DNA from 2 places in the Rothia sp. CCM 9416 genome. Region 2 is predicted to be linked to the other one. Evidence: predicted binding sites of a transcription regulator. Region 2 holds the regulator's gene; the other holds the start of a gene.

Region 1 (12,019 bases), on a different contig from region 2:
CTGGCCAAGGTAGACATCAACCCCATTGAGGGAATTAGCCCCGCTAAGGCCGCTGAAATCGTTGAGACAGCTGGCTTTGCCGAGGACACCCGCCAGGCTGTAGCCGCTGTACTGGTCAAGCTGGGCGAGGTCTACAAGAAGGAAGATGCCACCCTGGTGGAGGTCAACCCGCTGGTCAAGACCGGTGACGGCAAGATTCTGGCACTGGATGGCAAGGTCTCCCTGGACGATAACGCAGAGTTCCGCCAGCCCGATCACGAGGCCCTGGTCGATAAGAGCGCAGAGAACCCCCTCGAAGCCAAGGCCAAGGAAAACGAACTGAACTACGTCAAGCTCGATGGTCAGGTCGGCATCATCGGTAACGGTGCGGGCCTGGTTATGTCCACCCTGGACGTTGTAGCCTACGCTGGCGAGAACCACGGCAAGGTCAAGCCCGCTAACTTCCTGGATATCGGTGGCGGCGCTTCTGCTGAGGTTATGGCCGCTGGTCTGGATATCATCCTCAACGATGAGCAGGTCAAGTCTGTGTTCGTCAATGTCTTTGGTGGTATTACCTCCTGTGACGCTGTTGCTAACGGTATCGTTCAGGCTCTTGAGATCCTGGGCGATAAGGCAACCAAGCCCCTGGTCGTTCGCCTTGACGGTAACAACGTGGAAGAAGGCCGCCGCATTCTTTCTGAGGCCAACCACCCGCTTGTACACCTGGCCGAGACTATGGACTCCGGTGCCGATAAGGCCGCCGAGCTGGCTTACAACGCTTAATTCACCGCGAAAACACAGATTTAGAAGGTTTTTATTATGTCTATCTTTTTGAACAAGGACTCTAAGGTCATCGTTCAGGGCATCACCGGCGGTGAAGGTACTAAGCACACCGCCCGTATGCTGGCCGCTGGTACCCAGATTGTGGGCGGCGTTAACGCCCGCAAGGCTGGCACCACCGTTACTCACAAGGACGCTTCGGGCCAGGACATCGAGCTGAAGGTTTTTGGCTCTGTGGCTGAAGCTATCCAGGAGACCGGCGCAGACGTTTCAATCGTCTTTGTACCCCCGGCCTTTACCAAGGACGCTGTTATTGAAGCGATTGACGCTGAGGTTCCCCTGGTGGTTGTCATCACCGAGGGCGTGCCCGTAGGTGATACTGCCGAATTCTGGGCCTACGCCAAGAGCAAGGTCAATGCTGAGGGCAAGCATGTCACCCGCATCATTGGCCCCAACTGCCCCGGTATCATTACCCCCGGTGAATCCCTGGTGGGTATTACCCCCGCCAACATCACCGGCAAGGGCAAAATCGGTCTGGTATCTAAGTCAGGCACCCTGACCTACCAGATGATGTTTGAGCTGCGCGATATTGGCTTTACCACCGCTATCGGTATTGGCGGTGATCCCATTATTGGCACCACCCACATTGACGCTCTGGAGGCTTTTGAAGCTGACCCTGAGACCGAAGCGATTGTGATGATTGGTGAGATTGGTGGTGATGCTGAGGAGCGTGCCGCTGAGTTTATCAAGGCTCATGTGACCAAGCCTGTTGTTGGCTATGTGGCTGGTTTTACCGCTCCTGAGGGTAAGACTATGGGCCATGCTGGTGCGATTGTCTCTGGTTCTTCGGGTACCGCTCAGGCTAAGAAGGAGGCCTTGGAAGCTGCTGGTGTGAAGGTGGGTAAGACTCCTTCTGAGGCTGCTCAGCTCATGCGTGAGATTTTTGCCTCTTAGAAAGTAGCCTTTCTCTAATTATTAGAAGATAGAGAAGGACAGATAAGTATCTGAGCAGGGGTTGGAGCTATAGGCTCCAACCCCTGCCTTTTGCCGGTCAACAAGAGCAAGTAGGTCAGGGCTGATGGGCGGGCAAGAACTAGCGGATAGGGGCAAGGCGCTAGCTAGCCTAAAGGGTATTGAGGCCAGGGGGCGGTAGCTTGAGACAGTGATCCTGAGCGCTTGCTCAGAGAGATTGCTGGCTAGGCCAGAGCCACATTAAAGGCCAGCCCCAGCAAGTAGGTAGCCAGGGCAGCTCCGTAGCCAATAGCTAGCTGACGTAAGCCACGTTTGAAAGGTGAAGCACCGGAGAGTAGGCCCACCACGCCACCGGTTAGCATGAGGGCAAGGCCTACCAGCAACATGGCTAGCAACATAGCGAATGGACCCTGTACCCCAAAGATGTAGGGCAGGATCGGAATGAGAGCGCCGGAGGCAAAGAAGCAGAAGCTTGAGGCGGCAGCTCCCACATCGCTACCCAGCGCACCGTGTTCTACCCCCGCTTCCTGATCCTCCTCAAGGTCGCGGAAAGAGAGTGAGGGGTCGCAGTCGCAGGTGAAGTGCCCAAAGCGTTCCATGGCACGGTGGCGGGCTGCCTCCTCGCTCATACCGCGGGCCTTGTAAATCAGCTCTAACTCATTCTGGTTAATATCGAGCTGGTGGGCTACATCGAGGGTGACCTGGGTGGGGCGGGAGGCGTCGAGTAGCTCGCGCTGGGAACGGACCGATACAAACTCACCGGCAGCCATAGAAAGCGCGCCTGCCAACAGGCCTGCGACACCAGAAAGAAGAATCATAGAGTTGCTGACCCCGCTAGCGCCAACACCCATGATGAGCGCAGCATTAGAGACAAGGCCGTCATTTGCGCCAAAGACAGCGGCGCGGAAGTTGCCAGAAAGCTTTTCTCGGCCAGCGGTAGAAAGGGCTCGAATGATTTCCTCATGGATAGCCTCATCGGCTGCCATAGCCTCAGTTGCATCGGGATCCTCCGCGTAGGGGGAGCGTCCCTCGGCTCTTTGGGCTAGGGCAAGAACGAAGACTGAGCCAAAATTTTTGGCTAGAAGTTCAAGAATACGGGCCGAGACCGAAGGTTTGGGCTCAGGAAAAGCGTGTTCTCCAAGAAGCTGGCGCCAGTGATTCTGGTGGCGGTATTCGGCCTGGGCTACTTGGCCTAAGATTTCTGCCTCTTTACCGTGGGTGCGTTCAGCCAGCGCAGCGTAAATGCGAGCTTCGGAGATTTCTTCTGCTAAATAACGCCGCCAGCGGCGAATTTGGGCCTTGCTGGGTGTTGTGCAGGGGGCAGTATATGGGGTGGGTGCTGTCACGATCTTTTACTCTTAGGTCTGGAGCTGGTAGCGCTGGGGCGAGCCCCCTGTGGCTGACTCTTACTCTAGTCATAGACTGGGACCGGTGGCAACGGTCAGCTAGAGCCCCGGGGGATATGTTGTAAATCACATAAATGGTTTATGGTCTTTGGTGGGTAGAGCAGGGGCTGGCTAAGATCCCTTTGGGGAGAGTGTTGTACCCAGTCAGTTGCGCTGAGGTTAGCCTTGCTTACCTTCTGTTTTAGGCAGAATACCTTGTCAAATCAGGGTTTCCTTATTATGATTTACTCAGAATAAGCCTTGAAATGGTGGCAGGGACAGCGTAAGGTTGGAACTACACAGCAGGCCGAAACCCACAGCTTGGGATCGACCTGATTACCTAACAGGAAGTTTAAGAATCATGAGCAAATACGCATCATTTACCGTACCGGGCCTCACCGAAGAGTCTGGCCACCACGTAGCTGACGTCCTCCAGCTCCGCCTGCACGCCCTCAATGACCTGCACCTGGTCCTCAAGCATGCTCACTGGAATGTCGTTGGCCCCAACTTCATCGCAGTCCACGAAATGCTGGACCCCCAGGTAGACCAGGTGCGCGGCTTTGTTGATGCCATCGCAGAGCGCATGGCTACCATGGGTGTTTCCCCCAACGGTCTCTCAGGCGACCTGGTAGAAAAGCGCACCTGGGCCGGATATGATGTTGACCGTGCTGACGCTATGACCCATATCCGTGCTCTTAATGACGTCTATAGCGCTGTTATCGAAGACCACCGTGCTGCTATTGCTAAGGTGGGCGATATTGACCCTATTACCGAAGATTTGCTGATCGGTCAGACTGCCGAACTGGAGCTCTTCCAGTGGTTCCTGCGCAGTCACCTCGAAGATGGGCAGGGTAACCTCAGCTAGCAGGTAACCCTCGCAACTCAAAAGCCGGGGTGGCTCACCGTCAAGAGGTGGGCCACCCCGGCTTTGTGGTACCTGCTTCTTGTGAGGACTAAGAAGGGTGGGCCTAAAATGGGGGAGTGAGCCAAATGCAAAAAACCTCAGCCAATCACCTACCTCCGCAGGGCCCTCAGCTGGGTGCTCCTGGTGAGGCCCGGTCACACCCCTACTTGATGAGACAGGGCGGGCTCCTGACCAGGGCTATTTTCTACCTGGCTGTTCCCTGGGCACTTCTCTCGGCCCTGTGGGTGGTTGCTGGGCGCTCCCTGTTTGGTGCCGGCGGTAGCCTGCTGCCAATTTTCGCCATCTCACTAGGGCCGATCCTGGCGGGTCTGATGCTAGCGGCAGCCTACTTCTCGGGCAAAGAAATGAAATTACAAAAAGCTGGTAAACGGGCAGGTCTACCGCCGAGGACCGCGCTTGTCTGGGGTGCCACCTGGCTGATGGCCCTCATCTTCGGTTTTTTGGTCCCCGACCGCCTGGATGGAACTGTTGTCTCGGCGGCATCGTCACTACTGGGGGGTGACTTTATTGGGCTCTCAGCCGGTTTCGGCAACCCAGCCGGTATCCTCACTTACGCCTTTGCAACTGCCTCCCTGCTCCTTTCCCTGAGTAACTGGCGGCGAGCTGAATCGGTCTCCCGCGGTGTCGATGATGCTGTCAAGGAAGAATTGGAGCGGGCAGAATCCATATATGATTTCTTGGATTGAGCTAGCCGGACTCGGTGGATTGGCCTTCTTGCTCGGTGGGTCAAGGGTGGGGAAGGCCTCAGTTATCTGGTGTATATAAGTTGAGTGTAGTAGACTCAATTATGAGTTGAGTGAAGTACACTCAACCTTAGGGAAAAGACCTACTAGCTCAGGAGAAAAATGTCAGCTCAATTCACCAGTAAAAGCCAAGAGGCCTTATCGGCCGCCAACCTTAACGCCCAAACCGCAGGCAACCCCACCCTCGATACACCCCACCTGCTCAAAGCCTTGCTTGACCAGCGCCAGGGCGTAGCGGTTGCGGTCCTCAAAGCCGCAGGGATCGATGTTGATGCACTCTCAGTTGCGGCATCCACCGAAATCTCCAAGCTCCCCAAAGCATCAGGAGAATCCACCGCCCAAGCACAGCCCTCACGGGCCCTGCTGAGCGCCATTCAAACAGCCCAGGCTAAAGCCGGAACATTCGGAGACACCTACATCTCCACCGAAATCCTCCTGCTCGCCCTAGCTGCAGGTAACGACGCAACCGCCCGTGCCCTCACCGCCGCAGGTGCCAGCGAAAAAACCCTAGAAGAAACCATCCCCCCAGTCCGAGGAGACCGCACCGTGAGCACCCCCGACCCTGAAGGCACTTTCGGTGCCCTCGAACAGTACGGCACCGACCTCACTGCCATCGCCCGCGAAGGCAAACTTGATCCCGTCATCGGCCGAGACAGCGAGATCCGCCGCGTCATACAGGTACTTTCCCGCCGCACCAAGAACAACCCCGTACTGATCGGGCAACCCGGTGTCGGTAAGACCGCCGTCGTCGAAGGCCTAGCCCAACGCATGGTCTCCGGCGACGTACCCGAAACCCTGCGCGGCAAAACCCTTATCTCCCTGGACCTGGGTGCCATGGTCGCCGGTGCCAAATACCGTGGTGAATTCGAAGAACGCCTTAAAGCCGTACTCGAAGACATCAAAAAATCCGAAGGCCAAATCGTCACCTTCATTGACGAAATCCACACCGTCGTCGGTGCCGGTGCCAGCGAGGGCTCCATGGATGCGGGCAATATGCTCAAGCCCATGCTAGCCCGCGGCGAACTACGCCTGATCGGTGCCACCACCCTGGACGAATACCGCGAAAACATCGAAAAAGACGCCGCCCTGGAACGCCGCTTCCAGCAAGTCTTTGTCGGTGAGCCTTCTGTGGAAGACACCATCGGCATTCTACGCGGCCTCAAAGAACGCTACGAAGCCCACCACAAGGTAGCCATCGCAGACTCCGCCCTGGTCGCCGCCGCCAACCTTTCCAACCGTTACATTCCCTCCCGCCAGCTCCCCGACAAGGCCATCGACCTGATCGACGAGGCCGCCTCGCGCCTGCGCATGGAAATCGACTCGGCACCCGAAGAAATCGACGTCCTCCGCCGTGCCGTAGACCGCCTCACCATGGAAGAACTGGCGCTCGCCAACGAAACCGACCCCGCTTCCCTCGAACGCCTAGATGCCCTACGTGCAGATATGGCCGACAAGAAGGAAGAACTCGACGCCCTCAACGCCCGCTGGGAAGCTGAGAAAGCCGGACTCAACCGAGTGGGCGACCTCAAAACCCAAATAGACGAGCTGCGTTCCAAAGCAGAAGTAGCCCAACGCGAAGGCAACCTGGCAGAAGCCTCCCGGATCCTTTACGGCGAAATCCCCGCCCTTGAAGCGCAACTGGCCGAAGCTCAGCGGGCAGAGAGCAGCGCCCAGCAAGAATCCATGGTCTCCGAAGAAGTCACAGCTGACGAAATCGCCGAAGTTATCTCCGCCTGGACCGGTATCCCCGCAGGTCGTATGCTCCAAGGCGAATCCGAAAAGCTCCTGCACATGGAAGAAGAACTCGGCAAACGGCTGATCGGCCAGAAGAAAGCTGTCGCCGCCGTAGCCGATGCCGTGCGCCGCTCCCGCGCCGGTATCTCCGACCCCGACCGGCCCATCGGTTCCTTCCTCTTCCTGGGCCCCACCGGTGTCGGTAAAACCGAGCTGGCCAAGGCTCTGGCTGAGTTCCAGTTCGACGATGAGCGTGCCCTCGTCCGTATTGACATGAGCGAATACGCCGAAAAGCACGCCGTCGCCCGCCTAGTCGGGGCCCCTCCCGGATACGTCGGCTACGAAGAAGGCGGTCAGCTCACCGAAGCAGTCCGCCGCCGCCCCTACTCCGTCCTTCTACTTGACGAGGTCGAAAAAGCCCACCCCGAAGTCTTCGATATCCTGCTCCAGGTTCTTGACGACGGCCGCCTCACTGACGGCCAGGGCCGCACCGTTGACTTCCGTAACGTCATCCTCATCCTGACCTCCAACCTGGGCTCTCAGTTCCTGATCGACCAGAACCTGGACGATGAGAGCCGCAAGAGCGCAGTTATGAACACGGTCAACGCCGCCTTCAAACCGGAGTTCCTCAACCGCCTGGACGAGCTCATCATCTTTGAGCCACTGAGCGCAGAGGACCTGTCCTCCATCGTGGCCTTGCAAATCAAGTCCATGGCCCGCCGCTTGGAGGACCGCCGACTGACCCTGGATGTCACCCCTGCCGCCACCGAGTGGCTGGGACTAGCAGGCTACGACCCCGCCTACGGCGCCCGTCCCCTGCGCCGCCTGGTTCAGCGAGAAATCGGTGACCGCCTGGCACGAGGAATCCTTGCAGGGACTATCAAGGACGGTGACACCGTCCGGGTGGATATTAACCCCGATGTAGCCGTGGAAGGCCTGGTCCTTACAGCCAGCTAACCCTCCTTCACCGCAGGTGCAAGGTCGGTCGGCAAGCTTCCTTCCTGCCCGGCTCGCTGGCGCTCGCTGAACAATTCATGTCAGCCCCAGCCAGCTTGCCTCCCCCTTGCACCTGCCAGGGCTGATGCTGCGGAGATACTCACCTACACTGGAAGAGTGAGAGAGAACCAACCGCATCACCGGGGAGAAAGACTCGATACCCGCTACGCGGGCGAGCCCACCCACCTGACCGAGCAGGCCCACATCGCTGCCACCCACGCCGCCGCCCTGCGCTCTATCGAACGGGTCGTCCACGAAACTACCCCGCCCACCGACCCCGAAGTTGCCTGCCGGGGCATCCAGGAACTCCTTACCGACGGGGCAGTGCTGGCCCTGACCGGGGCAGGCATATCTACCGGCTCAGGAATACCCGACTACCGGGGCCCCGCCGGATCACTGCGCAACCACCGGCCCATGACCTACCAAGAATTTCTCTACGACCCCCAAGCCCGCCACCGCTACTGGGCCCGCTCCTTCGTCGGCTGGCGGCAGATGAGCCGCGCCCACCCCAACACCGCCCACTACCTACTGGCCGAGCTCGAAAACAGCGGGCACCTCACCGGCATCATCACCCAAAACGTAGACGGCCTGCACACCGCTGCCGGGAGCCGTACCGTGCTCCCGCTCCACGGAGACCTCTCCACCATCCAATGCCTCGAATGTGGCGCCCAAGAAGCCCGCACCAGCCTTGATGTTCGCATTAACGACGCTAACCCAGGCTACCTTGAGAGGGTCACCGGCCCTTCCCTACAGGTCAACCCCGACGGTGATGTAGACCTAGACGCTACCTTTATCCGCGACTTTCAGATGGTCGGTTGCCTTGCCTGCGGCTCTACCCGTCTCAAACCTGCCGTGGTCTACTTTGGCGAACCCGTCCCCGCCACCAGAAAAACCCGTGTCCAAGACCTCCTAGAGCAATCCCGCTCCCTGCTCGTACTCGGATCCTCCCTGGCTGTCATGAGTAGCTACAAGATAGCCCTCGATGCCGTCCGTTCAGGAAAGCCCCTGGCTATCATTAACCGCGGACCGGGCCGCGCTGATCGCCGCGCAACCTATCTTTGGCGCGAAGACCTTGCAGAAGCGCTTTATCTGCTCAGGGGCAATTCCTCAAGACTCACTTAACTCTGGAGACTAAATCTCTGAATCTAGAGCGTAAAAGGGTGAGCTTCCTGGGTGGAAGTAGCTCGTAATATGAGGGGTCTTCCCTATTTTTTATGCTTCTTACATCTCACTGGGCGAACAGACAAGCAAATATGCTTAAAACAAGGTACCCTTGTATACGGAAAAGACTGAAAGATTTTCTGGTTCTCCCTTGAGCACGGATGGGTAGCCAGATACGAGCGATAAAGAGGGGGTCTCGCCATGGGGCGCGGCCGTCAAAAGGCTAAAGCAACTCGGCAGGCTCGGGAGATGAAATATTTCAGCCCCGATACTGATTACACGGCACTCGAACGTGAACTGAGAACAAGTGGCAAATCCAAGCCTAAGGCGTCTGCTCATCACTACGATGATGAGGACGACTACTCGGATTATGTGGATAAGTACGCCGATGAATACCTGGAGAAGTAAGACCGCCTCCTTATGATGCGGGTTCTTACCTCACCCAGCCCTAAAGGACCTGCTGGCAGCAAATGCTAGCAGGCCCTTTTATTTTATGCCCCCAGGAAGTACTGTCCCAAGGAGAAGAGGCAAGACGAGGGTTTTTGACAGGCATAGGAGGGCTTAAAAGGGGTACAGTTGAGGTAGTTACAGACCCAATAATCGCCCTTGGCCAACCACACCCAGCACACATCATCTCAATGAAAATACTTGTCGTTACGCACTACTATCCGCCCGAAATTGGTGCGCCTCAGCGCCGTTGGTCGGCTCTGGTAAAACGCTGGCAGAAATCAGGACACCAGGTGACCGTTTTCTGTCCGCCGCCCCACTACCCGGATGCGGAGGCCAGCCGATTCCTGCGTGAAAAGCACCGGGATACTCCGCGTATTCACCGAGGTAAGTATGGGGAGCGTGTCTTACGTCTTCCCTATCTTCTCCACGGTCCTTCCGGAGTAACCCGGTTGGCTGATCAGATTATTACCGCTACCAGCTCGGTGGGTAAAGCCTTGATCCTGGCTCTCGGCGGGGATCGCTTCGATGTTGTTGTTGCAACCGTCCCGGGGCTGCCTTCGGCCTACGCCGGTATCGCTATTAAAAAGCTTCTGCGTGTGCCCCTGGTTCTTGAACTGCGCGATGCCTGGCCCGATATTGTGGCCAGACCCAGCCAAGAAATCAGTGGTATCGCCCTGCGTGAGCGGGTAAAGCGCCGCTTCTCACGGTCCTTTACCCGAGCCCAGCGGCAGGCCGATGTACTGGTTACCGTTACTCACCGCTTCGCCCGAAAACTGCGTGGGCGCAACATGCAGGAGGTCGTAACTATCACTAACGGGGTCACCCCAACTATGTTTCACAGCAGGATAGATCCGGCCCCCCAACGCCCAGGTCAACTCCGTCTGCTCTATTCTGGGACGGTTGGTCGTTCCCAGGGGCTTATCACCCTCTTGCAGGCTCTAGAAATGGCCCAAAAAGCCCAACCCGAGACCCGCTTTAAACTCCGTATTGTGGGGGAGGGAGCAGAACGGCAGATGCTCCAGGACTACGCCAGGGCAAGGAACCTACCCGTCAAGTTCCAGCCTTTACAGCCCCGCTCGCAGGTCCGTAAAAACTATAAATGGTGCGATGCCACGATTGTTTCGCTCAAAAATACCCCGGCTTTTGAACGCACCGTACCCTCCAAACTGTATGAACTGCTGACCGTGCCCCGTTTTCCCATAGCCCTGGTCACCGGCGAAGCTGCTGACATTATGCAAGCGGTGGGGGTAGGTGCCCTGGTAGAGCCTGAGAACCCTCAGGAACTGGCTGACCTGTGGTGCCGCCTGGCAACCGATCGTTCACTGCTCCAGGTGGGTCATGCAGGTCGTGACTTTATCTTCAAGAACTATAACTACGACCAGCTAGCCCAGCGCTACCTCACGGTGCTCGAAAAGGCGGTAGAGACAGGCAGGACACACTCATGAGCCTGCCACAAGGAGCATCACAGCTAGCCTACCTGGCAAAGAATGCGACTCTTGCCGTCCGTATTAGTGTGGGTGCCCTGGGCACAGACCCCGCCGTTTTTGCGGTTCAAGCCACGCGGCGGCTCCCCGCTGGCCCCCGTCAGCTTCTGGGTACCGGTCTGAGCCGTACACCCTGGGTGGGAACCCAAGCCATGGGCGCACTGATGACCGGGGATAAGGAAGCACTGGCGCTTTCAGAACAGCGCCTTCGGGCAGGGCAAAGACGCGCAGATAGTATCAGCACCCGGCTGGGTTGGGAGGTACTGGCTGCTGCCAACCTGGTTGACCTGGAACACGACAAGAACTTGCCCCCGGTTACCCTGGCGCGGGCGCTGTGGTCGGCTGGTCGCCTGACCGAAGCATGCGCGATAGCAAACACCAGCGGAAAGAAAAGACTGGCTAAAAAACTCGCAGCTGAGGCCACCCTCCTGCAAGAAACATGGTTTCCCCAGCTGAACGAAAACTCACCGGCTACCGGCGCCGCTCGGCCCGGTCGTAGACCCTTTGCCCTGCACCTGATTACTAACTCTCTACCTGCAACCCAGTCTGGCTACACCCTACGAACCCACCGCCTACTGACCGCCCTGGCGCAGCGCGGGGTAAACCTGCGGGCAGAGACCCGCACCGGCTACCCCGTGACCGTCGGTAAGCTCGATGCCCTCCCCACCGCAAGGGTCGAAGGTATTACCTACCGGCGTCACCTACCCTGGAAACTGGCGTCGTATCAGCCCCAGAAAATCGAGCAGTGGGTCAGGCACCTAGCTTACAGCTACGCGGATAACCCGCCAGCCCTCATCCATACCACCACCCATTTCCATAACGGGCTGGTGGCTCGATCCCTGGCCCGGTACTGGAATATCCCCTGGGTCTACGAGGTACGCGGTATCTTGGAAGAAACCTGGCTTTCCCACCAGCCTGAGGCGCGCCGCGAGAGCGCCGCCGCCAGCGAACGGTTCGCTCTCACCCGAGCCCGGGAAACCCAGATCATGCAGGCCGCTGACCACCTCATTACTCTCTCCGAGACCATGAAGCGTACCCTGGTGGAGCGGGGCCTGGAGCCTCAAAAAATCACGGTGGTTCCCAACAGCGTTGATGAGAGCCTCTTTGACCTTGACCTGACCCCGGCTCAGGCCCGCCAGAAACTGGGGCTGAGCGCTGAGGGCTTCTGGTACGGCTCGGTTAGCTCACTGGTACCTTATGAGGGCTTCGATACCCTCATCCGGGCGCTAGCGGTGGTGCGCCAGCAGGGTATTGACGCGCGGCTGATGCTGGCCGGTGACGGTAGTGACCGGGTGCGTCTTGAAGCTCTGACCCGCTCCCTGGGCCTAGAAGAATACACCGTCTTTTTGGGTAAAGTAGACCCACACACCGCCTACACAGCCCACCAGGCTCTCGACGTTTTTACTGTGC
Region 2 (12,019 bases):
AAGTAACGGGGTGCTGGGGTCGTGAAGCCTGTAGAGCTGAGAAGTGGGTGTTTTGCCTGGGGTGGCCTGACTGCCCGCTGCAGATGAACAAATTTATTGCAAAAAAGTTGAGTCTTTTACACTCAACTCTCTTGACTTCTGTTTCAAATCTGTCACACTAGAGAGTGAGCCAAACGGATTGAGCCTATTTGACTCAAGATGTTTGCAAGACTTTCAAGTAACCCAACTCAATAGGAGAACACATCATGGCACGTGCAGTAGGCATTGACCTCGGTACCACCAACTCAGTTGTATCAGTCCTCGAAGGCGGCGAGCCCGTCGTTATCGCAAACGCCGAGGGTGCCCGCACCACCCCCTCCGTCGTTGCCTTCAGCAAGGACGGCGAAGTCCTGGTAGGCGACGTCGCCAAGCGTCAAGCAGTTACCAACGTTGACCGCACCATCGCATCCGTCAAGCGTCATATGGGCACCACCTGGACCCAGGAGATCGACGGCAAGCCCTACACCGCTCAGGAAATCTCAGCTCGTACCCTCATGAAGCTCAAGGGTGACGCGGAGGCCTACCTGAACGATAAGGTCACCGACGCAGTTATTACCGTTCCCGCCTACTTCAACGACGCTGAGCGTCAGGCCACCAAGGAAGCCGGTGAAATCGCAGGCCTCAACGTCCTGCGTATCGTCAACGAACCCACTGCCGCAGCACTCGCCTACGGCCTGGACAAGGGCAACGAAGACGAACTGATCCTGGTATTCGACCTCGGTGGCGGTACCTTCGACGTCTCCCTGCTCGAAGTTGGTAAGGACGAAGACGGCTTCTCCACCATCCAGGTTCGCGCAACCTCGGGCGATAACCGCCTGGGTGGCGACGACTGGGACCAGCGCATCGTTGACTGGCTCCTGGAACAGGTCAAGTCCAAGACCGGCGCCGACCTGTCCAAGGACAAGATCGCTCTCCAGCGTCTGCGTGAGGCCGCTGAGCAGGCCAAGAAGGAACTCTCTTCTGCAACCTCCACCAACATCTCCCTGCAGTACCTCTCCGTTACCCCCGAGGGCCCCATCCACCTGGACGAGAAGCTGACCCGCGCCAAGTTCCAGGACATGACCAGCGACCTGATCGAGCGCACCAAGAAGCCCTTCAACGACGTTATCGCTGAGGCAGACGTCAAGGTTTCGGACATCGCTCACATCGTTCTGGTCGGTGGCTCAACCCGTATGCCCGCAGTAACCGAGGTAGTCAAGGAACTCTCCGGTGGCCGCGAACCCAACAAGGGTGTTAACCCCGATGAGGTTGTCGCCATGGGTGCAGCCCTGCAGGCCGGTGTGCTGAAGGGTGAGCGCAAGGACGTTCTGCTGATTGACGTCACCCCCCTCTCCCTGGGTATCGAGACCAAGGGCGGCGTGATGACCAAGCTGATTGAGCGCAACACCGCGATACCCACCAAGCGCTCTGAAACCTTCACCACCGCTGAGGACAACCAGCCCTCCGTATCGATTCAGGTTTTCCAGGGTGAGCGCGAGTTCACTCGCGACAACAAGAACCTGGGCACCTTCGAACTGACCGGTATCGCCCCCGCTCCTCGTGGCGTACCCCAGATTGAGGTCACCTTCGACATCGACGCTAACGGCATCGTTCACGTCTCCGCTAAGGACAAGGGCACCGGCAAGGAGCAGTCCATGACCATCACCGGCGGTACCTCACTCTCCAAGGACGACATCGACCGCATGGTCAAGGACGCCGAGGCCCACGCAGAGCAGGACAAGGCACGCCGCGAGGCCGCCGAGACCCGCAACGCCGCCGAGAACTCCGCTTACTCCATCGAGAAGCTCATCAAGGAAAACGGCGACAAGCTGCCCGAGGATGTCAAGACCGAGGTTCAGGCTGACGTTGACGCCCTGAAGGCTGCCCTTGAAGGTGAAGACGACGAAGCCGTCAAGACCGCCTTCGAGAAGCTGCAGGCTTCACAGACCAAGCTGGGTGAAGCTCTCTACGCCCAGGCTCAGGCTGATGCCGCCGCCGGCGAGGGGGAACAGGCTGAAGACGATGACGTTGTTGATGCCGAAGTAATCGATGAAGACGACGAGAAGAAGAACTAATCATGGCTGAGAACACCCAAGAGCCCACAGAACCCCAGGGCGGTGACCCCTTGGAAGAAGCCTTCCAGGCACCTGCTGCTGAGGGCCACCCTGAGCCCGACGGTGTTTCCGCTCAGGCTGCGGCAGGCGAAGAGTCTGCCGCCGCCGAAGCGGAATCAGAAGCTGAGGTTAGCCCCGATGCGGCCCTAGCGGCTGAGCGTTTGGAAGACCTGCTTCGCCTCAAGGCTGAGTTCACCAACTTCAAGAACCGCACGGCCAAGGAGAAGGAACAGCTCCGCGACTTCGTGGTTGCTGACCTAGTTTCTGCGCTGCTGCCGGTGATTGACGATATTGATGCCGCCCGCAAACACGGCGACCTGGAAGATGGTCCCTTTGCCGCTATCGCAACCAAGCTGGAAGAGACCCTCACTAAGCAAGGTTTAGAGCGCTTTGGCGAGGTAGGGGAGCCTTTCGATCCGCAGGTCCACGAGGCTGTTTTGCAGCAACCGACCAGCGAGGTTGAACCGGATGCAGTCTGCATGGTCCTGCGTAATGGCTACCGGGTCAAGGACCGCCTGGTCCGCACCGCCCAGGTAGCTGTGGCAGTGGCCGAATAAAACAGACAAGGGGCGGGCGCCCGGCCTGATAGATCAGGTTGGGTGCCCGCCTTTTACACCAGGCAGGGAACCAGAATACTGGGTTGCCCCTACCTGCACACATGAAGAGGGGTTTGCCGTGAGTAAGACCCCAAGATAATAAGAACAGCATAAAAGACTTAAGATCTACCTCGGAAGGAGAGGCAATGGCGAGCGAAAACTGGCTCCATCAAGATTTTTATAAGGTACTGGGCGTAGCTGAGTCTGCCTCCGAGGCAGACATCAAGAAGGCCTACCGCAAGCTAGCCCGCAAGTACCACCCCGACCAGAACCCAGGGGACACGGCCGCAGAAAAGAAGTTCAAAGAGGTCTCCGAAGCCTACGACGTCCTCTCAGATGCCAAGCAAAAAGAAGAATACGACCAGATCCGCAAGTACGGGGCTGCAGGCTTCGCAGGGGCTGGTGGTGGTTTCCCCGGGGGTTTTCCCGCAGGCGCCGCAGGCGCAGGTGGCTTTCCTGGAAGCGCCGGTGGCTTTCCCGCAGGCGCAGGTGGCTTTCATACCTCCTCCGGCGGCGCCAACATTAATATTGAGGACCTACTTGGGGGCATGTTCGGTGGCGGCGGTTTCGGCGCCAGCAGCGGGGGCGGCTTCTCCGCTCCGGCTCCCAAGGGCGAGGATGCCACCACTAGCGTCCGCATTTCTCTGAAACAGGCCTACCAGGGCGGTGAAGTATCGGTCTTCCGCCCCGGAGGCTCCCAAACCACGGTCCGTCTGCCCCGCGGAGTTAAGGACGGCCAGAAAGTCCGCCTGCGCGGCAAAGGCCACCCCGGTCACGGGGGAGCGGGCGACCTCATCGTTAGGGTGAGAGTCGATGCCCACCCCGTTTTTGAACGCCAGGGTGATCATCTGCTGGTCAAGGTTCCTGTCAGCCTGCAAGAAGCCTTGCACGGTGGTGTTATTGAAGCGCCCACCCTCGATGGTTCTACCGTCAAACTCCGCTTGGCTGCCGGCTCACCAGCCGGCCGGAAACTGCGGGCCAAGGGGCGGGGCTTCGTCACCAAGAAGGGTAGCGGCGACCTACTGGTCATTCCCGAGGTTCAGGTACCTACCGACCTGAGTCAGGAGGCCTCTGATGCCTTGGATAACTTCCTGGCGCTGGCACCTCAGGTTAACCTACGGGCTGAGCTTTTGCGGAAGGCGGCTGAGTAACCATGGAACTTGAATCTGACCGGCCGGTCTTTGTGATTTCTGTGGCCGCAGAGTTGGCGGGTATGCACCCCCAGACTCTGCGCCAGTATGACCGCATGGGGCTGGTTCAGCCCTCACGAGCTCCGGGCCGGGCTCGCCGCTACTCGGAGCGGGATGTGCTCAAGCTCCAAGAGATTCAGGAGCTTTCCCAGTCCGGTGTTTCCCTCGAGGGGATTAAACGTATCATGCAGTTGGAGAACCGGGTAGAGGCCCTCAAGGCCCGTAACGCGGAGCTGTTGCGTGAGAATGAGGTCCTACGCCACCGCCTACAGGAGGGCGCTCGTGTGTTTGCCGCCGGGACGTCTGGCGGTGCGGTGCACCTGGCGCGCGGACAGCGTCCGGCACCCCGCCCCAAGTCCCAGGCCGTGGTGCTCTACCGCCCCCGCTAAGGGATTAATTACGTCCAGGGTTGCCAAACATGCAAAGCCTATTGTAGTATGATTTTCAACACCTTTTAGATATAGGTGTCAGGAGATAATACACATCAGGCGTGGTGATTTATAAATCACTTTCCGTACTTTATTGATGTATTTTCCTGAGGTTCCTGTGGTAGTCACAGGATTCCTAAGCGGAATATAATCAAAGGAGAGAAATGTTCCCCACAAAGATTAGAAAAATGGTTGCAAGTTTTACCTTGGTAGCTGGGGTTGGATTGGGAGCTATGACTGCTGCTAATGCTGCAGCTCAATGGCCTGCTGAAGGTGGCTATTGGGAATATGGTTTTTGGAACGCATACGCCCGCTCCTATTACGATCACGGGTCTCGCTGTCATGGTTCCACAGCTCAGAATGACTGGGGTACCGTTCGTAGCATCGACACCGCTGCTGGGAAACGTGCAGTTGCGGAGAAATTCGGTACTATTTTTACTAATAATAAGTATTATTATAGGGTTTGCTAGATTTAGTTGAGGCCTATTTTGGACTAAAGCCTAGGGTAAATTTAAATTTTCCCTAGGCTTTAGCTTAGCACCGAAAATAAATTTATTTTTAAGGGTTGATGTGAGATATATTGTTCGTTTAGTAGCAGTTCTTGTTGCATCAGTTTTTTTGTTAGTCGCTGACACCTATTGTGCTACCGTGGATGAAAATACTCCGCAAGGGGCGAATCTTGTTATTTCAGCAAGCTTCAAGCAGAGCGTAGAAACCAAAAACAAAATTATTGACCGTCTTTCACATATTTCTGATGAAAGAAATATTAAACTGGCAAAAGTGGTCCCGAATCCTGAAAATTTTCTCAAGGATAGGTCTCTGTACTACTTTACCAACAAAGATATTCAGACAGGGCCAATCAACTGGTATCGTCCAGATTACAGCGGTTCTCAAGAGGTCGCAGCTGACCTAGGAAACGCTTCTTTAGAAGGGGTTTATGTCGCCCACATCTCCTCACCTGACGATATTGACATCCTCTCGAAAGAGCTGACAAGTCTAGGAGCAGTTTTTTCCTATAAAAAAGCTGGATGGTTTGAGGTTCTCGTACAGACAGTGTGGGCAAACGGCTATGGCTTGGCTCTGGTGAGCGTATGCCTGCTTCTTGGTATAGCTTCCTTAGCCTATTCTGCATCACGAGCAAGAGTCCATATACTACAGACTCTTGCGGGCTTACCTCACTGGCGGATACTTGCTGCCCAGTTGGGTAATATTTTGCTTTGTTTTTGTGTTCCCGCTCTAGGAACTTTTCTTGTTGCCCTGTTAGCCGTCTTCCTTCTCAGGGGATTCCATGCCTTGGGCTCCTTTATTTGGGTTGCGCTACTTGCCTTTGTCGCTATGGTGCTAATAACAGGCTTGTGTGTATTCTTGACCAGCATTTTGACGGCACCACGGCTAGAGAATGTAGCAGGTCGGGAGGATGGGATTCAGAATTATCGGTTTGCCTCAGAAGGAGCGAAATACCTAGCAATTTTTATTACTGCAGTGAGTCTTCCTGCCTTGGTTGGGCAGGGATTCACTCAGCTGGGAATTGCCCAGCAGGCATCGTATTGGGATGCTCTCTCTCAGGCGCAGAGCTTACGGCTAGGGGGTAATGATGAGCAGTTAACCCAGGCAGAGGGAGATTTATTGAGGGTGGTTACAGATGCAGAAGATGAAAATAAGTTGTACTTCACCTATGGTGTCAATCCAGGTGAATTTCTAGGGGATAATCTTGAGCCTTTTGATGGAGTTATGCTTACTAATGATAGCTATCTGAAAAAACTTGAAGATCGCTACCATCGTAAATATGTGGATATTGATAAAAAAGAAATACCGATTGCTTTGAGAGAGTCTATTTTAGAGCAATTAAAACTGTGGATTCCCTCAAGCCAAGCGCAGGATAGAGTTCGTTTTCTCGTGGCTGCTGAGCAAGGGTCCCTGCCTGCTATTTCTGGTACTGGAAACTCTCAGTTAGAGCTCTATGAAACTCCATTGGTTGTATCTGTTAGCTCACTCTCTGATACCTACTCACCTTCTTTTATCACGTCAGTTATTTCAACAAATAATATATTTTTTGACGATTCCTTTGAGCTTACAAAGAAGGTGCAAGAATCAGAACTGAGTGGGGTCATACTTTCCGTAGATCGGGCAAGCGATGCTGGCCTGCAGTCAAGCCAGATGGCAGAAGCGCGTACTAGGTCGCTACTTCTGTCTCTTGTGCTCAATATGACTTCTCTTGTCCTTAGTACTGTACTGGCAAGCTATATTTATCTTCTTCGTAAGGCGAAGACTCACTATACCCAGCGAGTATCAGGTAATAGCTGGCTAGCTATCCTTAGAAAGCGTCTTTTGGGTGAAGCGATAATAGCTACAGCTCTTGGGGTTCTTGCCTGGATAAGCGTGATTGGTCAAGCCGGCTCCTATAATTTTGCATGTTTTGGAGTTGTTCTTCTGTGTGTAACCCTTAGTTTGATATTGCAACCATCATTTGCTCAATTTATATTTTCCAAAACTGTCCTTAGAAAGGTTTCCTGATGATTAGAGGACGCGATATTAGTGTTCAGATTAAGGGGCGAACTATTATGGCTATTGATGAAATATTCATTGAGCCTGGGAGGGTTACTGGCTTAATAGGTGAGAGTGGAAGCGGTAAGACTACATTACTTAATTGCCTTGGTCTTCTTCAGCCAATAACTACTGGATCTATTGAGATTGACGGTAGAGATTTTAGTAATCCGTCGAATAAAAAAAGATTATCATTTTGGAGAGATGAGGCGGCGTTCGTATTCCAGGATTATGGAATCATTGATGAATGGACAGTGGCGCAGAACCTTGCCGTAGCCCAGCACGTTCCAAGAAGGGAGAAAGATAAGATGGAGAAAGTCTTGAATAGTGTTTCTCTTCATGGCCGACAGGGTGAGAAAGCTAGTAGGTTAAGCGGTGGTGAAAAACAGCGTGTGGGAATTGCCCGGGCTCTTTATCGGGAGGCATCCTACCTTTTTGTTGATGAACCTACTGCCAGTCTGGATGAAGGCAATCGGGATAATGTTCAGAGATTATTAAGAGCCGTTGCAGATCAGGGTTCACATGTTGTGATTGCCACCCATGATGAAAACATGATTCTCGCTTGTGATATGACTTACCATCTTGAAACTCAGCAAAGGTAATATGGGTGATAAAAATGAAAAATAAAAAAACATTGTTTGTACTTATTTCAGCTTTATTTTTTGTTTGTATTTTTGCCGTGGGTGTTTTGGGTTTTTTGGGTAATAAATCTGAGGGGCAAACAGATCGCCCCGCCTGTAGTGGTTTATCGAGCATTGAAGATGTTGATTCGGCTTTGGATTCCCACTCTGCGATTACAAAAAATTTAGAGAATATATCACCATCAGTTTCTGTATCTAAGACAGTTACCTGCGACAATGAAAAAGCACTCATCACTGTGAGCTACAGCGGTGATTTAGATACTTTTGAAGAAATTCAAAATCTTCTCAAAAATACTGGTGGTTATGGAGTAGCACTAGAGGTAGTAAAAAAATAAATCTGTCGCCAGGATTTGTAAGAGAACCTGAAATAGCGGATGAAAAGACTATTACCACTATCTATAATCTGCGTGGAACCGTTTTGACCTTAAATGCTTTCACTGTGCCCTGCCCTTGTTAGATGGGCAGGGCTTTTCTATGATGGTCTCTTTATATACCGAGCTTTAGCGGCGGATATAGGTCAGGTCGTGGGCGCGGCGGCCAGCCTCACCGGCCTTACGCTCAAAGGAAGTCACCACACGGCCCTCCCAGCGGGGAGCCCAACCGCCAACGGGGTCATCCTCACTGGTGTTCTCACCGGCGTGAGCGTTCACAAAGTCGGGGTGGGCATCGAGAACTTCACGCATAACCAGGGCGTATTCTTCCCAGTCGGTTGCCAGTCGCCAGGTACCGCCGGGCTTGAGCACGCGGGCTACCTTATCGGCAAAAGCCGGGGAGACCAGGCGACGCTTATGGTGGCGAGCCTTATGCCAGGGATCGGGGAAGAAAACCCACAGCTCATCGACAGAGTTCTCTTCAAGCAGGTTATCGAGTAGCTCTGGGGCGTTAGCCTGCGCTACACGCACATTCTCTACCCCGGCCTGGCCCATCTTGAGCAGCAGGTCGGCAATGCCGGGGGTGTAAACCTCAACAGCTAGGAAATTGGCTTCGGGGACCTGACTTGCCCGGTGGACAATGGCCTCACCCAGGCCAGAGCCGATTTCAAGGACCAGGGGCGCACCGGCGCGGCCGTAGAGCTCTTCCGGGTTAAAGACGGCACCCTCGGCAACTGAGGTGTCACCAATATTACGGGGGAGGTCCAGCAGGTGGGTGGGGGCGTAAGCATCCCAGGCTTTCTGGCGGCGGGCGGTCAGGCGGTCACCGCGACGAACAAAAGAGTAGGGCTGACGGTGGAACTTCTCGGGCACCGGAGCGTTTAAATCTTCCCCGGCAGCGGTGCGTGCTGCCTTCTGCTCGAGGTCTTGCTTCTGCTTATTGGTTTCCATAACTCTCCTTGCGAGGTTGAAAGGGTAGCCGGTGCTCGCGGAAACTCTAAGCGCCACCGGTAGCTAAGGCACCCATTATAGACCCCGCCCCCCTAATTAGGATTGAGGGGGCTCTGCTGCCCTGGGATCGGTGGGGGAGCCAAAGGTGGGTTTGGCCTGCTGGATAATCGGCAGAGAACCAGTGACCAGGGGGATGCTCCCGGTATGCACCTGCTCAACGGACACATCGTAGACCTTGGAATCTTCCTTGGTCATAAGGTCTTCCTCAATCATCTTCTGAGTGATTACTTTGAGGCGGGTGGTGTCGGGGTGCTCTAGGGCGGGTTCGCTTTGGCTGAGGTCTACCTCGTGGTCAATCTGGGCATCCAAGCCACCGGGTAGGCCGTACATGAAGCCGTCAATAGTATCGACCGTGGCAACAAAGTTGGGGTCGTGGGTCAGGTACTTCTTGGTTTCACGGGCGACCAGGCCTGAGAGCAGGATGAGGCCAATGAGGTTGGGGATAGCCATCAGGCCGTTCATGATATCGGAGAAAGTAAAAACTACGGACAGGGGAGCGACTGCGCCCAACCCGCACATGAGGGCAAAGACCATGCGGTAGCCAGTAATGGCTCGTTTACCGCCGCCCAGGGACTCAAGGGCGCGCTCACCGTAGTAGGACCAGCCCAGCACGGTTGAATACCCCAAAAGCACCAGGCAGAGGGTTACCACATAGCCGCCCCAGGGCCCAGGAATACCGGAGGAAAATGCTTGGGCGGTGGCAGTAGCCGGTTCGGAGTTAGTCCAGGTGCCCGTGGTCAGCAGAATGAAACCGGTCATGGAAATCACCACAAGGGTATCCACGAAAGTCTGGGTCATGGAGGCCAGGCCCTGGCGCACAGGGTGCGACGTCGTGGCAACTGAAGCGGGGATAGAGGCGGTACCCATCCCTGACTCGTTAGAGAAGAGGGAGCGTTGGGCACCGACCTGTAGAGCAAAAATCATTCCTGCACCGACCGCCCCGCCCAGGGCTCCTTGCCCGGTGAAAGCTCCCCGCAGAATCATAGCAAAGGCCTCCGGGATCATAGCGGCGTTACGTGCCACAATGTAGCCACCGAAGCCTAGATAAAGCAGAATCATCAGGGGAACACAAAAAGCGGCAATCTTCGAGACTGTCTTAATGCCACCCAAAAGAGCCAAGGCAGTTAGGAGGGCAAGGACAAGGGCGGTAGCCCAGGATGGTACCCCTAAAGAGTGCTCCAGGTTAGCGGAGATAGCATTGGATTGGGTCATGTTACCAATGCCAAAGCAGGCGAAAACACAGCAGATAGCAAACATTGTTGCCAGGAACTTGCCAAAGCGGTTAGGGATGCCTCGTTGCAGGTAGGCTTGGGGGCCTCCTGTCAGTTCCCCCATCTTGTCACGGTGACGGAAACGGACACCCAAAAAACATTCTGAGTATTTAGAGGCCATGCCGATAATAGCGGTAACCCACATCCAAAAGAGCGCCCCGGGGCCACCGATACTCAGGGAGAGAGCGACACCCACAATGTTGCCGGTACCCACCGTTGCCCCCAGGGCCGTGCTCATAGCCTGGAAAGATGAAATGTCACCTTTTGCGCCCTCCTGCCTGGCTCGGCGACCAAACTGCAGGCTCATTGCCTTGGTAAAAAGTCTGATTTGAATTAGGCCCAGGCGGACAGTCAGAAAAATGCCGGTGCCCACGAGAAGCGGTAGCAAAAGCCAGGGACCCCAAATGATACGGCTGGTTTCATCGAGTACCTGCTGGAGAGCGTCCACGCGATTTTTCCCATCTAAATTATGTTTTTTGGAGTGAGCGAACTTTCATCAATTTATCATGAATCCTACCTACTACCCGGTACTGAAAGATATGAGGAGCAAGAGGGCTTAGACTTGACCATAACCACTTAGTCTTATGAGCCTGATCATCCCTCCCAGGGACCCACTGGCCCCGGATGAAGAGGGCAAAAGCAGACAGGACACAACAACATCAGGGGGTGCTTATGGCAACAACCGAGAACACACCGGGCCTAGAAGAAAAGGAAGGCCTGCAACGCGGGCTTTCCAACCGGCATATTCAGCTGATCGCTATCGGTGGAGCGATTGGTACCGGCCTCTTCATGGGCTCCGGCAAAACGATTTCACTGGCTGGCCCATCCTTGCTTCTGGTCTACGCGATTATTGGGGTCGTCATTTTCTTGGTTCTGCGGGCCATGGGAGAGCTGCTCCTCTCTAACCTGAGCTATAAAACCTTCAACGATTTCATCACCGATATCCTGGGGCCCAGTGCTGGCTTTCTCATGGGCTGGTCCTACTGGTTTACCTGGGTTGTCATCGGCGTTGCCGATATTATCGCCATTACCGGCTATGTCCACTTTTGGTGGCCTGATTTACCCGCCTGGATTCCCGCTGTCTGCTTGATTGGCTTGCTCCTTGCCTTGAACCTGCCCAGCGTCAAGAACTTTGGCGAAATCGAGTTCTGGTTCGCTTTGATCAAAATTGTTGCCATCGTCCTTCTTATCATCGTGGGAGCGATTATGGTAATTGCCGGCTTTACCTCACCCAGCGGACAGCGGGCATCGGTGGAAAACCTCTGGAATGACGGCGGTTTCTTCCCCATGGGCGCCAGCGGCTTCTTCGCGGCCTTCCAGATCGGTATTTTCGCTTTCCTGGGTGCCGAGCTCATAGGCACTACAGCTGCCGAAACCAAGAACCCCACTGTGACCCTTCCCCGCGCTATCAACGCGGTGCCTCTTCGTATTATCGTCTTCTACGTTTTGACCTTGGCAGTTATTCTGATGGTCACACCCTGGCGCACTATTGACCCTGAGCAGAGCCCCTTCGTTGAAATGTTCACCCTGGCAGGGCTAGCTATTGCCGCACACCTGATTAATTTTGTGGTGCTGACCAGCGCTACCTCATCGGCCAACTCGGGTATTTTCTCTACCTCCCGCCTGATTTTCGGTCTGGCTCAGACCGGTAGCGCCCCGGCTATCTTTGGCCGCCTCTCCAAGAACGGTGTACCGCGCAATGGCCTTTTCCTCACCACGGTGCTACTCTTCTCAGGCATTATCCTGCTCTACTCGGGAGACTCCTTAATTGAGGCCTTTACACTGGTGACCACCGTGGCCTCGGTGCTCACCGTAGTAACCTGGTCTCTGATTAT

Evidence for each region. The regulator HspR, encoded in region 2, represses chaperone genes until heat shock. The targets are predictions, from matches to a motif close to AAGTTGAGTCNNNNNGACTCAACTT.
Region 1: the regulator HspR is predicted to act here: its motif matches at 4,831-4,855, upstream of clpB (ATP-dependent chaperone ClpB).

What each region holds. Positions count from the first base shown of each region.
Region 1 covers NZ_JBLXXR010000005.1:61,289-73,307, forward strand. Annotated here, with positions in the region: gene sucC (ADP-forming succinate--CoA ligase subunit beta) at 1-762, shown strand, start outside; gene sucD (succinate--CoA ligase subunit alpha) at 799-1,713, shown strand; gene ACN080_RS03825 (VIT1/CCC1 transporter family protein) at 1,956-3,077, opposite strand; gene ACN080_RS03830 (Dps family protein) at 3,478-3,981, shown strand; gene ACN080_RS03835 (hypothetical protein) at 4,107-4,727, shown strand; gene clpB (ATP-dependent chaperone ClpB) at 4,887-7,475, shown strand; gene ACN080_RS03845 (Sir2 family NAD-dependent protein deacetylase) at 7,701-8,636, shown strand; gene ACN080_RS03850 (DUF3073 domain-containing protein) at 8,877-9,083, shown strand; gene ACN080_RS03855 (glycosyltransferase family 4 protein) at 9,314-10,570, shown strand; gene ACN080_RS03860 (glycosyltransferase family 4 protein) at 10,567-12,019, shown strand, end outside.
Region 2 covers NZ_JBLXXR010000001.1:33,474-45,492, forward strand. Annotated here, with positions in the region: gene dnaK (molecular chaperone DnaK) at 246-2,093, shown strand; gene ACN080_RS00170 (nucleotide exchange factor GrpE) at 2,096-2,689, shown strand; gene ACN080_RS00175 (DnaJ C-terminal domain-containing protein) at 2,875-3,879, shown strand; gene ACN080_RS00180 (heat shock protein transcriptional repressor HspR) at 3,882-4,307, shown strand; gene ACN080_RS00185 (lactococcin 972 family bacteriocin) at 4,511-4,816, shown strand; gene ACN080_RS00190 (hypothetical protein) at 4,917-6,860, shown strand; gene ACN080_RS00195 (ABC transporter ATP-binding protein) at 6,908-7,492, shown strand; gene ACN080_RS00200 (hypothetical protein) at 7,507-7,866, shown strand; gene trmB (tRNA (guanosine(46)-N7)-methyltransferase TrmB) at 8,032-8,853, opposite strand; gene ACN080_RS00210 (alanine/glycine:cation symporter family protein) at 8,950-10,632, opposite strand; gene ACN080_RS00215 (amino acid permease) at 10,857-12,019, shown strand, end outside.